Regions from separate parts of the Serratia sp. NCCP-200 genome, predicted to be linked through region 3. Evidence: predicted binding sites of a transcription regulator. Region 3 holds the regulator's gene; each other region holds the start of a gene.
The links. Region 3 encodes Fur, which represses iron uptake genes when iron is present. Its sites were predicted from a motif close to ATAATAATGAGAACNACTATCAA; they were not measured.
Positions count from the first base shown of each region.

Region 1 (3,279 bases), on a different contig from region 3:
GGCTTTTCGCCCAGGTGATGCCGTTGAGGGAACCGGCATTCCACAGTCCGGCGGTCATAGACGCTTCCAACGAGGCGCTGATAATCATCCAGGTATTGGCGGCCAGCAGCAGGGCGCGAACGGCAATCCCGACAATAATCAGGCGGAAGGTTTCTACCCCGTTACTCCAGGCCAATAGATAAACTACCCCGGCGGTAAGCAGGCCACCGGCCAACGCCCCAGAGGTAATGCCGATAACGCTGCTGTTAAACAGCACGATGGCGACCAGCACGCCGCTATAGGCTCCCGTATTGAAACCAATAACGTCAGGGCTGCCGAGTGGGTTACGCAATAATGACTGGAAAATCGCACCGCTCAGGCCGAGCGCCGCCCCCAACAGTAACGCCATAGCGACGCGAGGCAAACGCCACTGGGTGACGATCACCGCAAGATTGGTCGGACCTTCGCCGCGTAGCGCGTCGATCACCTGCGCCGCGCTGAGTTGCAAGGTACCAGAACCGAGGGCATAAACCGCCAGCGCAAGGCAGGCGAATAACAACAGCAGGGCAGTCGCCAAAGGACGCGCTAGCCGAAACGGTTTTTTGGTAAGGATTTGGCGGGAAACCAACAGGCTCATCTTATCCTCCCCGCCGGAACATACGGCGCTGGCGCACCAACATAATCAACATCGGCGCGCCGATCAGGGAAAGTACGATGGAGACCCGCAGTTCCCCCGCGACCAGAAAGCGGCCCAGTAAATCAGCGCTCAGTAGCAGGATCGGCGTTAAAACCAGCGTCCAGGGCAGCATCCAGTTGAGTTCTGACCCCGCCAGCCGCCGGGCAATGTGGGGCATCATCAGCCCGACAAAGGCAATAGGACCAACGGCGGCGGTAGCTCCGCCACACAGCAGCGTAATAGCTAACAGGCCAAGCAGTTGGGTGCGAATAATTCCGGTGCCGAGCGCCGCTGCAAGCTCACTCCCCATACTTAAGCTGTTCAACGCCTTGCTAAGCCACAGAGTAATCAACGTGCCCAGCAGGATTGGCAATGCGACGCTGCGCACTACCGCCATATTCTGAATGTCCAGTGTGCCAGCTTGCCAAAAACGCAGCTGATCGAACACCAAAGGATTGAGCAGAGCGATGCCGGTGGTCATCCCTTCCAACACGGCGGCCAGCGCCACCCCGGCTAGCGTCAGGCGTACAGGATTAACGCGGCTGCCGCCCATTGCGCCTACCAGCGCCACCAACAGCGAGGCAAACAGCGCACCGGCAAAGGCGAACCACAGATATTGGCTGACGTCGGTCGCACCAAAGAAGGTAATGCCCAACACCACGGCGAAACCGGCTCCGGAGTTAACCCCCAAGATACCAGGGTCTGCCAGCGGGTTGCGGGTGAGGGTTTGCATCAGCGCGCCAGCCAGCCCAAGTGCGATGCCAGCCAACACGCCGATCAGCGTGCGTGGCAGGCGTGCTTCGGTAATGATGACGCAGTCTGCGCCGCTGCATTGGCCATTCAGCGCGGCAACGACGTTAGTGAAAGGAATGGATTTAGCCCCCAGCGACAGGCTGAGCATCATCACCAGCAACAGCACGACAAAGGCGCACAGCAGGCCAAACAGACGCAGCCAGAAGGAGCGGGATAACCCCATAAACAGAGTGCCCCTGCGGTCAGGAAGCGGAGGAGAGCAATTAGGTGTAAGCCGGAACATGACAGCCCATTATTAACTGAATATCAATGATATCTATTATCATTATTGATTGTATTTATCTATGGTAGCATGGCAGCCTGACCAGCACTAGCGCTGAGCCTCTCGAATATCGTGTCGTTGTTTGTGGAAGATCAAGGATATAAGTTGTGGTGATAACAAAATGAATAAACCCTCTATTTTGCTCGATTTTAGCCTACTTAGGACCAACCCCGCTTTTCGTGCCGTATTCTGCGCCCGTTTTATTTCGATCCTGGCATTGGGCCTGATGGCGATCGCCATTCCGGTGCAGATCCAGGCGCTGACTGGGTCAACTCTGTTGGTTGGGCTTGCGGTGACCCTGGCGGGCGGCGGAATGTTTGCCGGTTTGCTGATGGGCGGGGTGCTGGCCGATCGCTATGAACGCCGTCGGTTGATCCTGTTTGCGCGCTCAACCTGCGGTGTGGGCTTTCTGGGGTTGTGCCTCAATGCTGCGCTGCCTGCACCTTCGCTAACGGCGATTTATCTGCTAGCAGTATGGGACGGATTTTTTGGTGCGGTAGGCGTGACGGCGTTGCTGGCGGCGACACCGGCGATCGTTGGCCGTGAGAATATCGTGCAGGCCGGGGCCATCAGCATGTTGACCGTACGCTTTGGATCGATCCTGTCTCCCGCTATCGGCGGGCTGGTGATCGCCGGGGCGGGTATCAGCTGGAACTATGCGCTGGCGGCCTTGGGTACGTTGATCACTTTGATCCCGCTATTAAAATTGCCTCAGTTGCCACCGCCGCCACAGCCTCGTGAACATCCGTTGCGGGCGCTGATCGGCGGCTTCACCTTCTTGTTCCAAAACAAGGTGATTGGCATGGTAGCGCTGATTGGTGCGTTGATGACCATGGCCAGCGCGGTGCGAGTGTTATATCCGGCCATCTCCGGTATGTGGCAGGTCACTACCCAGAGCCTGGGGATCATGTATGCGGCGGTGCCATTAGGGGCGGCGATTGGCGCATTTACCAGTGGCCGGGTGGCTCAGGTGGCACGGCCGGGCTGGATGATGTTGATAACGGCGATAGCGGCTTTCGTGGCCGTGGGGCTGTTTGGCCTGATGCCTTGGTACGGTATGGCGCTGTTGTGCCTGGTGGTGTTTGGCTACCTCAGCGCGCTGAACTCGCTGCTGCAATATGGCCTGATACAGAACTTGACGCCGGACGCGTTTCTGGGCCGGATTAACGGCCTGTGGACAGCGCAGAACGTAGTAGGGGATGCGCTTGGTGCCTTGCTGCTCGGCGCGATGGGGGCATTTATGCTGCCAGCGATGAGCTCTATCAGCTTCGGTTTTGGTGCGGCACTGCTGGCCGTGGTGCTGGCGTTTGCCATGCGTGGTTTGCGCAACGTGAGCATGGGCGGGCAGAGCGATAAACTCCAACCCACCGTTGCGGCTACGGAGAAATAAACAGCTTTTCCAGACGCGTCAGCAAGTTGCTGGCGCTGTAATAATCCAGGCGGAAGGTGTCGTTCCCCAATGGGTAAACCCGCTTATTCTCCACCGCTGGCAGATGAGCCAGGAAACTGTTGCTCATCAGCCGCTGTGCATCACTTTCATCGTTGGCGA
Region 1 covers NZ_BAAKUJ010000001.1:384,332-387,610, forward strand. Annotated here, with positions in the region: gene fepG (iron-enterobactin ABC transporter permease) at 1-616, opposite strand, end outside; gene fepD (Fe(3+)-siderophore ABC transporter permease) at 618-1,691, opposite strand; gene entS (enterobactin transporter EntS) at 1,852-3,120, shown strand; gene fepB (Fe2+-enterobactin ABC transporter substrate-binding protein) at 3,107-3,279, opposite strand, start outside.
Region 1: fepD (Fe(3+)-siderophore ABC transporter permease) is a predicted target of Fur. The motif match lies at 1,712-1,734, and genes of this name have one in related genera.

Region 2 (3,279 bases), on a different contig from region 3:
TAGGAATTTTCAGGTTGGTATCTAGATAAGACAAAGGGGCTAAACAGCCCCTTCAGATGTTTTTAACAGCGGTGTTAAGCGTTACTTGGCCACGCCTTCCATCCCCACCAGCCCCACCTTCAGGTAGCCGGATTTGCGTAGCGTATCCATCACGCTCATCAGCGTTTCATAATCTACGGTCTTGTCCGCCTGGAAGAAGATGGTGGTTTCTTTATTCGCCTGCGTACGTTGATCCAGCACCGCCGTCAGCTGTTCCGCCGTCACAGGCTCATCGCCCACGTACAGCTGCTTGTCTGCCTTCACCGACAGGAACACCGGTTTTTCCGGACGCGGCTGCGGTTTAGCGGAAGAAGCAGGCAGATCGACACGAATATCTACCGTTGCCAGCGGCGCAGCCACCATAAAGATGATCAACAGCACCAGCATGACGTCGATAAACGGCGTCACGTTGATTTCATGCAGTTCGCCGCTGTCGTCCAGATCTTCATTTAAGCGCATCGCCATAACTCACCCCACCCGCAGTTGGTGCGCATGCTGCGAACGTTTGGCATCGGCCGAGGCCGCCAGATCCAGATCGCGGCCCAACAGCAGCAGCACCTGTGCCGCCACATCGCCCACCTGAGCACGGTGGCCGCCGATGACACGAGCAAAGATGTTGTAGATCACTACCGCAGGGATAGCTGCAACCAGACCGAGCGCGGTGGCCAGCAAGGCTTCTGCAATCCCCGGGGCAACGACCGCCAGGTTAGTGGTTTGCGAATGGGCAATGCCGATAAAGCTGTTCATGATGCCCCATACGGTACCAAACAGGCCGACAAACGGTGAAATAGCGCCGATGGTGGCCAGGAAGCCATTGCCGCGCCCCAACTGACGCCCGTAGGCCGCTACGCGGCGTTCCAGACGGAAACCGGTTCGCTCTTTAATACCGTTATTGTCGTCAGAGGCCGCCGACAGCTCAAGTTCGTTCTGCGCGTCTTGCAGCAGCACCGCACTGATGCTCTCTTGCGAGAAGCTTTGCGCCAGTTCGGAGGCATCGTCCAGCGAACGCACGTCGGCCAGCGCCAACTGCTCACGGCGCAGACGGCGCTTGGAACGAAACAGCTCGCTGCCTTTGGCAAACAGAATAGTCCAGGTGACAATAGACGCCAGCACCAGGCCAATCATCACGATTTTCACCACGATGTCGGCGTGCTGATACATGCCCCAGACGGAAAGGTCCATGCCGCGCGTTTCAGGCGGTTGGATGGTCGGTTCAGGATTAACCGGGGTGATATTTTCCGGGGTACCCGCCACTGGGGTTACCGCTGTTGGTGTGGCCGGTGTCGTTGCCGCGGCAACGCTTTCAGCGACTGCTGGTGCAGTGGCCGGTGCCGCCTGAGCGTTGCCCGCCAACCCCACCACCAACACCAGTGAGGCGATCACACTGCGCCCCAATGCGCCCCATTGCCCACGGCCTGCGCCCTGAGCACTTTGATTTGTCATTTTGCCAGCCGTTTTCACGCTGTGCCTCCACCCATTTCAACATTTAAGGAAGAATTCAGCGTGCGATCATATCAAACCAATCAGGGATTGATAGTAGTTATCATTATTATTTGAAGAATTACGCATCGACGAGCAAAAAATGATACAACCCCAGTCACTATCAGGGTTTGCGCGTCTTTTGGCATAACATTGCCCACCCATAATGCTAACAAAATCATCACTCAAACTGCTGATTTTTACCCCAACATGCCACAAACGGTGTGAATAGCTCAGCCATGACTGCGGGAAAACGTCTGCAAGCGAGGCATGCATCCCCCTACGTAAGGGCTAGATAAAATCACACAGCAAGGTACAAGGTTTTACAGCGTTTTTACTTGGCCATACCGACGGTCGCCTGTACTTTTTCCGAGTTTTACGGCCTTTGCCACATTTTCTATGCTCTGTTTAATGTCCGCTTAAGCTAATAGCGGTACACTATATGGTGCTCAAGGGCCTCACCGCCGTGTGTGGCCTATATTTACCGGTGAGCATGGCTATAACAGCACGGTAGCCTATAGAAAGTCAGCCCAGGCACCCCAGGATAAAGAATGGATGTATTAAGAGAAATTGTTCACGCACTGTGGACGCAAGACTTTACTGCACTTGCCGATCCCAGCGTGATTTGGGTGGTTTATGCCGTCCTTTTTACCACCTTGTTTTTGGAAAACGGTTTGTTGCCCGCTTCCTTCCTGCCCGGAGATAGCTTACTGCTGTTGGCCGGTGCCTTGATCGCCAAAGGCGTGATGAACTTTATCCCCACGCTGATTATTCTGACGGTCGCCGCCAGCCTTGGCTGTTGGCTCAGCTATCTGCAAGGGCGATGGCTTGGCCATACCTCGGTGGTGAAAGGCTGGTTGCTACAGCTACCGGCGCAATACCACCAGCGCGCGCACATGCTGTTTAACCGCCACGGCCTGGTCGCTTTACTGATTGGCCGTTTCCTGGCCTTCGTACGTACCCTGCTGCCAACCATGGCCGGTATCTCGGGCCTCAATAGCGCCCGTTTTCAAATCTTTAACTGGCTCAGCGGCTTGCTGTGGGTAGGCTCGGTAGTCACGCTAGGCTATGCCTTTAGCCAAATCCCGCTGGTGAAACGCCACGAAGATCAGGTGATGGCCGGGCTGATGATCCTGCCGATGGTGCTGTTGGTCGTTGGGCTGCTGGGCGTGATGCTGGTCGTTTGGCGTAAAAAACGCGCTTCCTGAATCGGGTGGCGCGGCTATAGCGCCATCCTCGCGGGCAGGTGGCTGACCAGCGCATCCACCGCCAGCCGCACTTTCAAGGGTAAATGCGGCGTAAGCGGCCAGACGGCATGCACTTCAAAGTCTTTCCCCGGTACCTCCCCCAATACCTGCTGTAATCGACCTTCCAGCAAGGCATCACGGATTAGCCAGCATGGCAGCCAGGCAATACCAAACCCGGCCACCGCCGCGTCGGCAATCGCCTGCAAATCATCCATCAACAAGCGGGTTTTCGGCATCACGTCTCGCATTGTGCCGTCGGCCAACGGGATCAACCAGCTACGTATCATTGCGGCGTAGCGATAAGCGATGGCATCGTGCTGGAACAGCTCCTCAACGCTGTTCGGCGTACCACAGCGAGCCAGATAATCCGGCGAGGCGCATAGGGTCATACGGTTATCCCCTAGCCTTCTAGCCACCAGCCCGGCACTGTCTGGCAATGGGCCGTTACGCACCGCCAGATCGAATCCCTCCTCAGCCACATCCACCACCCGATCGCTAAATGAAAGATCGAGTT
Region 2 covers NZ_BAAKUJ010000004.1:146,479-149,757, forward strand. Annotated here, with positions in the region: gene exbD (TonB system transport protein ExbD) at 82-504, opposite strand; gene exbB (tol-pal system-associated acyl-CoA thioesterase) at 508-1,500, opposite strand; gene AC6HVW_RS15135 (DedA family protein) at 2,070-2,726, shown strand; gene AC6HVW_RS15140 (LysR family transcriptional regulator) at 2,741-3,279, opposite strand, start outside.
Region 2: exbB (tol-pal system-associated acyl-CoA thioesterase) is a predicted target of Fur. The motif match lies at 1,570-1,592, and genes of this name have one in related genera.

Region 3 (3,279 bases):
TCCATCTGCTGGGGTAATATGGCGCGCTATAATTTTGCCACCCTGTCCAGGTGTGAAGCTGCGCTTGGCTGGGGGTGAATTTGGGTTAGGGTTTATTGGCCCGAATTGTGTAAATCGAACCGTCTGGAAGCGTAAACCGCTTTTTGATGCAAACTCCCTTGCAGTAGCGCAACAATGGCAAAAGAACAAACGGATCGCACGACGCTGGATCTGTTCGCAGATGAACGCCGTCCAGGGCGCCCGAAAACCAACCCGCTTTCCCGAGATGAACAGCTTAGAATTAATAAGCGCAATCAGCTACGACGGGACAAAGTGCGTGGATTACGGCGTGTGGAGCTGAAAATCAACGCAGACGCGGTAGATGCTCTCAACAAACTGGCCGACCAGCGCAATATCAGCCGCAGCGAATTGATCGAACAAATGCTGTTGGCCCAACTGGCAGAAGAACAGCCAGAACACTGATCTCTGCTGCCGCAAACGCGGCACGGCGTTAAGGATGACGCCAGATCGGTTCCACCTCCGCAGAGGCATCGCATAAACGCGATAAAACCTCAGGGCAAATTTCTGGCATGATACGCATTTACGGCTGAGCAAACCTGCCCTTGGCAGCGCCTCAGGCCGCGTTTACGCAACACATTCATTTGAATTAAAAGGTTATCTTTACTATGGCTCATGTAGGCATTTTCTTTGGCAGCGACACTGGCAATACCGAAAACATTGCCAAGATGATCCAAAAGACGCTTCAGCAAAAATTCGGCAACGACGTGGCAGAAATCCACGACATCGCCAAAAGCAGCAAAGAAGATCTGGCAGCGTTTGATATCCTGCTGCTCGGTATCCCAACCTGGTACTATGGTGAAGCCCAGTGCGACTGGGATGATTTCTTCCCGACGCTGGAAGACATCGACTTTAACGGCAAGCTGGTGGCGCTGTTTGGCTGTGGCGATCAGGAAGACTACGCGGAATATTTCTGCGATGCGATGGGCACCATCCGCGACATCATTGAACCACGCGGTGCGGCCATCGTCGGCCACTGGCCAACCAAAGGCTACCATTTTGAAGCCTCCAAGGGTCTGGCAGACGATGATCACTTTGTCGGGCTGGCCATTGACGAAGATCGTCAACCTGAGCTGACCAACGAACGTGTAGACGCTTGGGTCAAGCAAATCAGTGAAGAGCTGAGCCTGGCCGAGATCGTCGGCTAAGCCTCTGCCCCGGCGGATACGTAACACATGGTAGGGGCGCCGTATAGCGCGCCCTTCTGTTATCGGCATCACGGATTAGAGCAATAGAAGCTACAAGTTTGTAACTTCCTACCTCGCCACGGTAGACTGAGACATCGGTTTATCCCATCCATCAAAGCTTTGCATGGTTACCCTGGTAAAGTGCAAAGATATGTTTGTTAACAACCGGCGGTTTCTATTTGCAGCAACCGGTTCTATAATGAGACGCAATTAACGCTTTGTGCCAACCGATGCCATAGGCGAGAACGCCTCAACTTGATTAGCATAGTAACAGGACTGAATCCGCATGACTGATAACAACTCCGCATTGAAGAAGGCTGGCTTAAAAGTCACTCTTCCGCGACTCAAAATCCTGGAAGTCTTGCAGGATCCGGCATGCCATCACGTCAGTGCGGAAGATCTGTACAAAAAACTGATAGATATGGGCGAAGAAATTGGCCTGGCCACGGTATACCGTGTGCTGAACCAGTTTGACGACGCAGGTATTGTGACCCGCCACAATTTTGAAGGTGGCAAGTCGGTTTTCGAACTGACTCAGCAACACCACCACGATCACCTGATTTGCCTGGACTGCGGCAAAGTGATCGAGTTCAGCGACGAATCCATCGAAGTGCGTCAGCGCGATATCGCCAAGCAACACGGTATCAAGCTCACCAACCACAGCCTGTATCTGTACGGCCACTGTGAAACCGGTGATTGCCGCGAGAACGAAACGCTGCACAATAAGAACTGATCCTGGCCCGCCAGAACGCGAAAACCGCCTACACGGCGGTTTTTTTATGCCTAAATGACAGATAAAAAAATCCCCGGACAGGCCCGGGGAAAAATATCCACTCAATTATCACAATTGCAGTTAGCTCTCACCTCGCACTCTCTCCGCCCATCTACCGACACGTAGGCGGGCGGAGTTCTCACTTACGCTTTCACTGGCTCGGCACGGCTAAAGCGTTTGCCATCCGGGCTAATCGCACGGATTTGCACATCACCCGCCACCGCTGGGCGAGCTTTGTCGTCATAACGCTGCCACTGTTTGCCGCCGTCGGTGGAATATTCAATTCCCAGGCCCGGCAGAGCAATATTCGCCTCCAACTTGCCACCGATGATGCGTGCCCCTGGGACCGGAAGGCGATAGCTCACGCCCGCTTTATCCATCTTGGCCAGCTCACGTTGGCCAATCAGGTTGGCAAAGCGCAGCCAGTCCTTATCAAGGGTTTTGGTATCGACCTGATGGGTTTCGCCGCCTTTGTACTCACGGCCAGCTTTGTAATCCTGCTCCCAGCTGGCACGGTGCCATGCACGTTCTGCAAGCGACACGGCACGTGGGTAAATCATGTATTCCATCTGCTGGTCGGTACGCACCACTTCGCTCCACAGCTGGGCGGAAAGACCATATGCACCCGGCCATGGTTTGTCGCTCTTGGCGGTGAAGTGGTTACCGTCACGGTCAACCGAGGTTTCGGCGTTCTGCGGCAGGTTGTTCGGCGCAAAGCTGAAGATCTTCTGCTCGTCGCTGAAACGGGTGCCCCAATAGTAACCGTGCTCGTCCGGGCTGACTTCATACGGGAAGTCCATATAGACGTAGTCCGGGTTAGAAATCACCACGTCATAACCCTTGTTCGCCCAGTCGTTAGCCGAGTCGAAACCACCCCAGTACAGGGTATCCCAGAAGTTCACCGCCACATGGTTGGTCGCGAAGGCCTTCGAGTCTTTGGCATCTTTCAGGCCGTCCTGCCACGCCTGCATTCTGTCAATGCCGTGTGCTTTCACCAACTGGCTGACTTCCAGACCGAAGTAGCTCGGCAAGTGTTCCATATCTTCCACTTTGCCGTCTTTGATGATGGCCTGGCAAACCTGCGACTTGGCCCACGGCTTGTCTTCTTTGCTCAGGTCGAGGATACCCTTGCCCGCTTCCGGATTTTTCACGTCGGTATAGCCAGCGCCCAGACGGATGTTCTTCGCTTCGTCCCCACCAAAGTGCCAGGTTTTCAGCGGTTGGCCGGCCTCTTTGTGCATCTGGGCCACTTCGCCAATCACT
Region 3 covers NZ_BAAKUJ010000002.1:460,389-463,667, reverse strand. Annotated here, with positions in the region: gene ybfE (LexA regulated protein) at 175-462, shown strand; gene fldA (flavodoxin FldA) at 666-1,205, shown strand; gene fur (ferric iron uptake transcriptional regulator) at 1,531-1,977, shown strand; gene AC6HVW_RS07425 (beta-N-acetylhexosaminidase) at 2,160-3,279, opposite strand, start outside.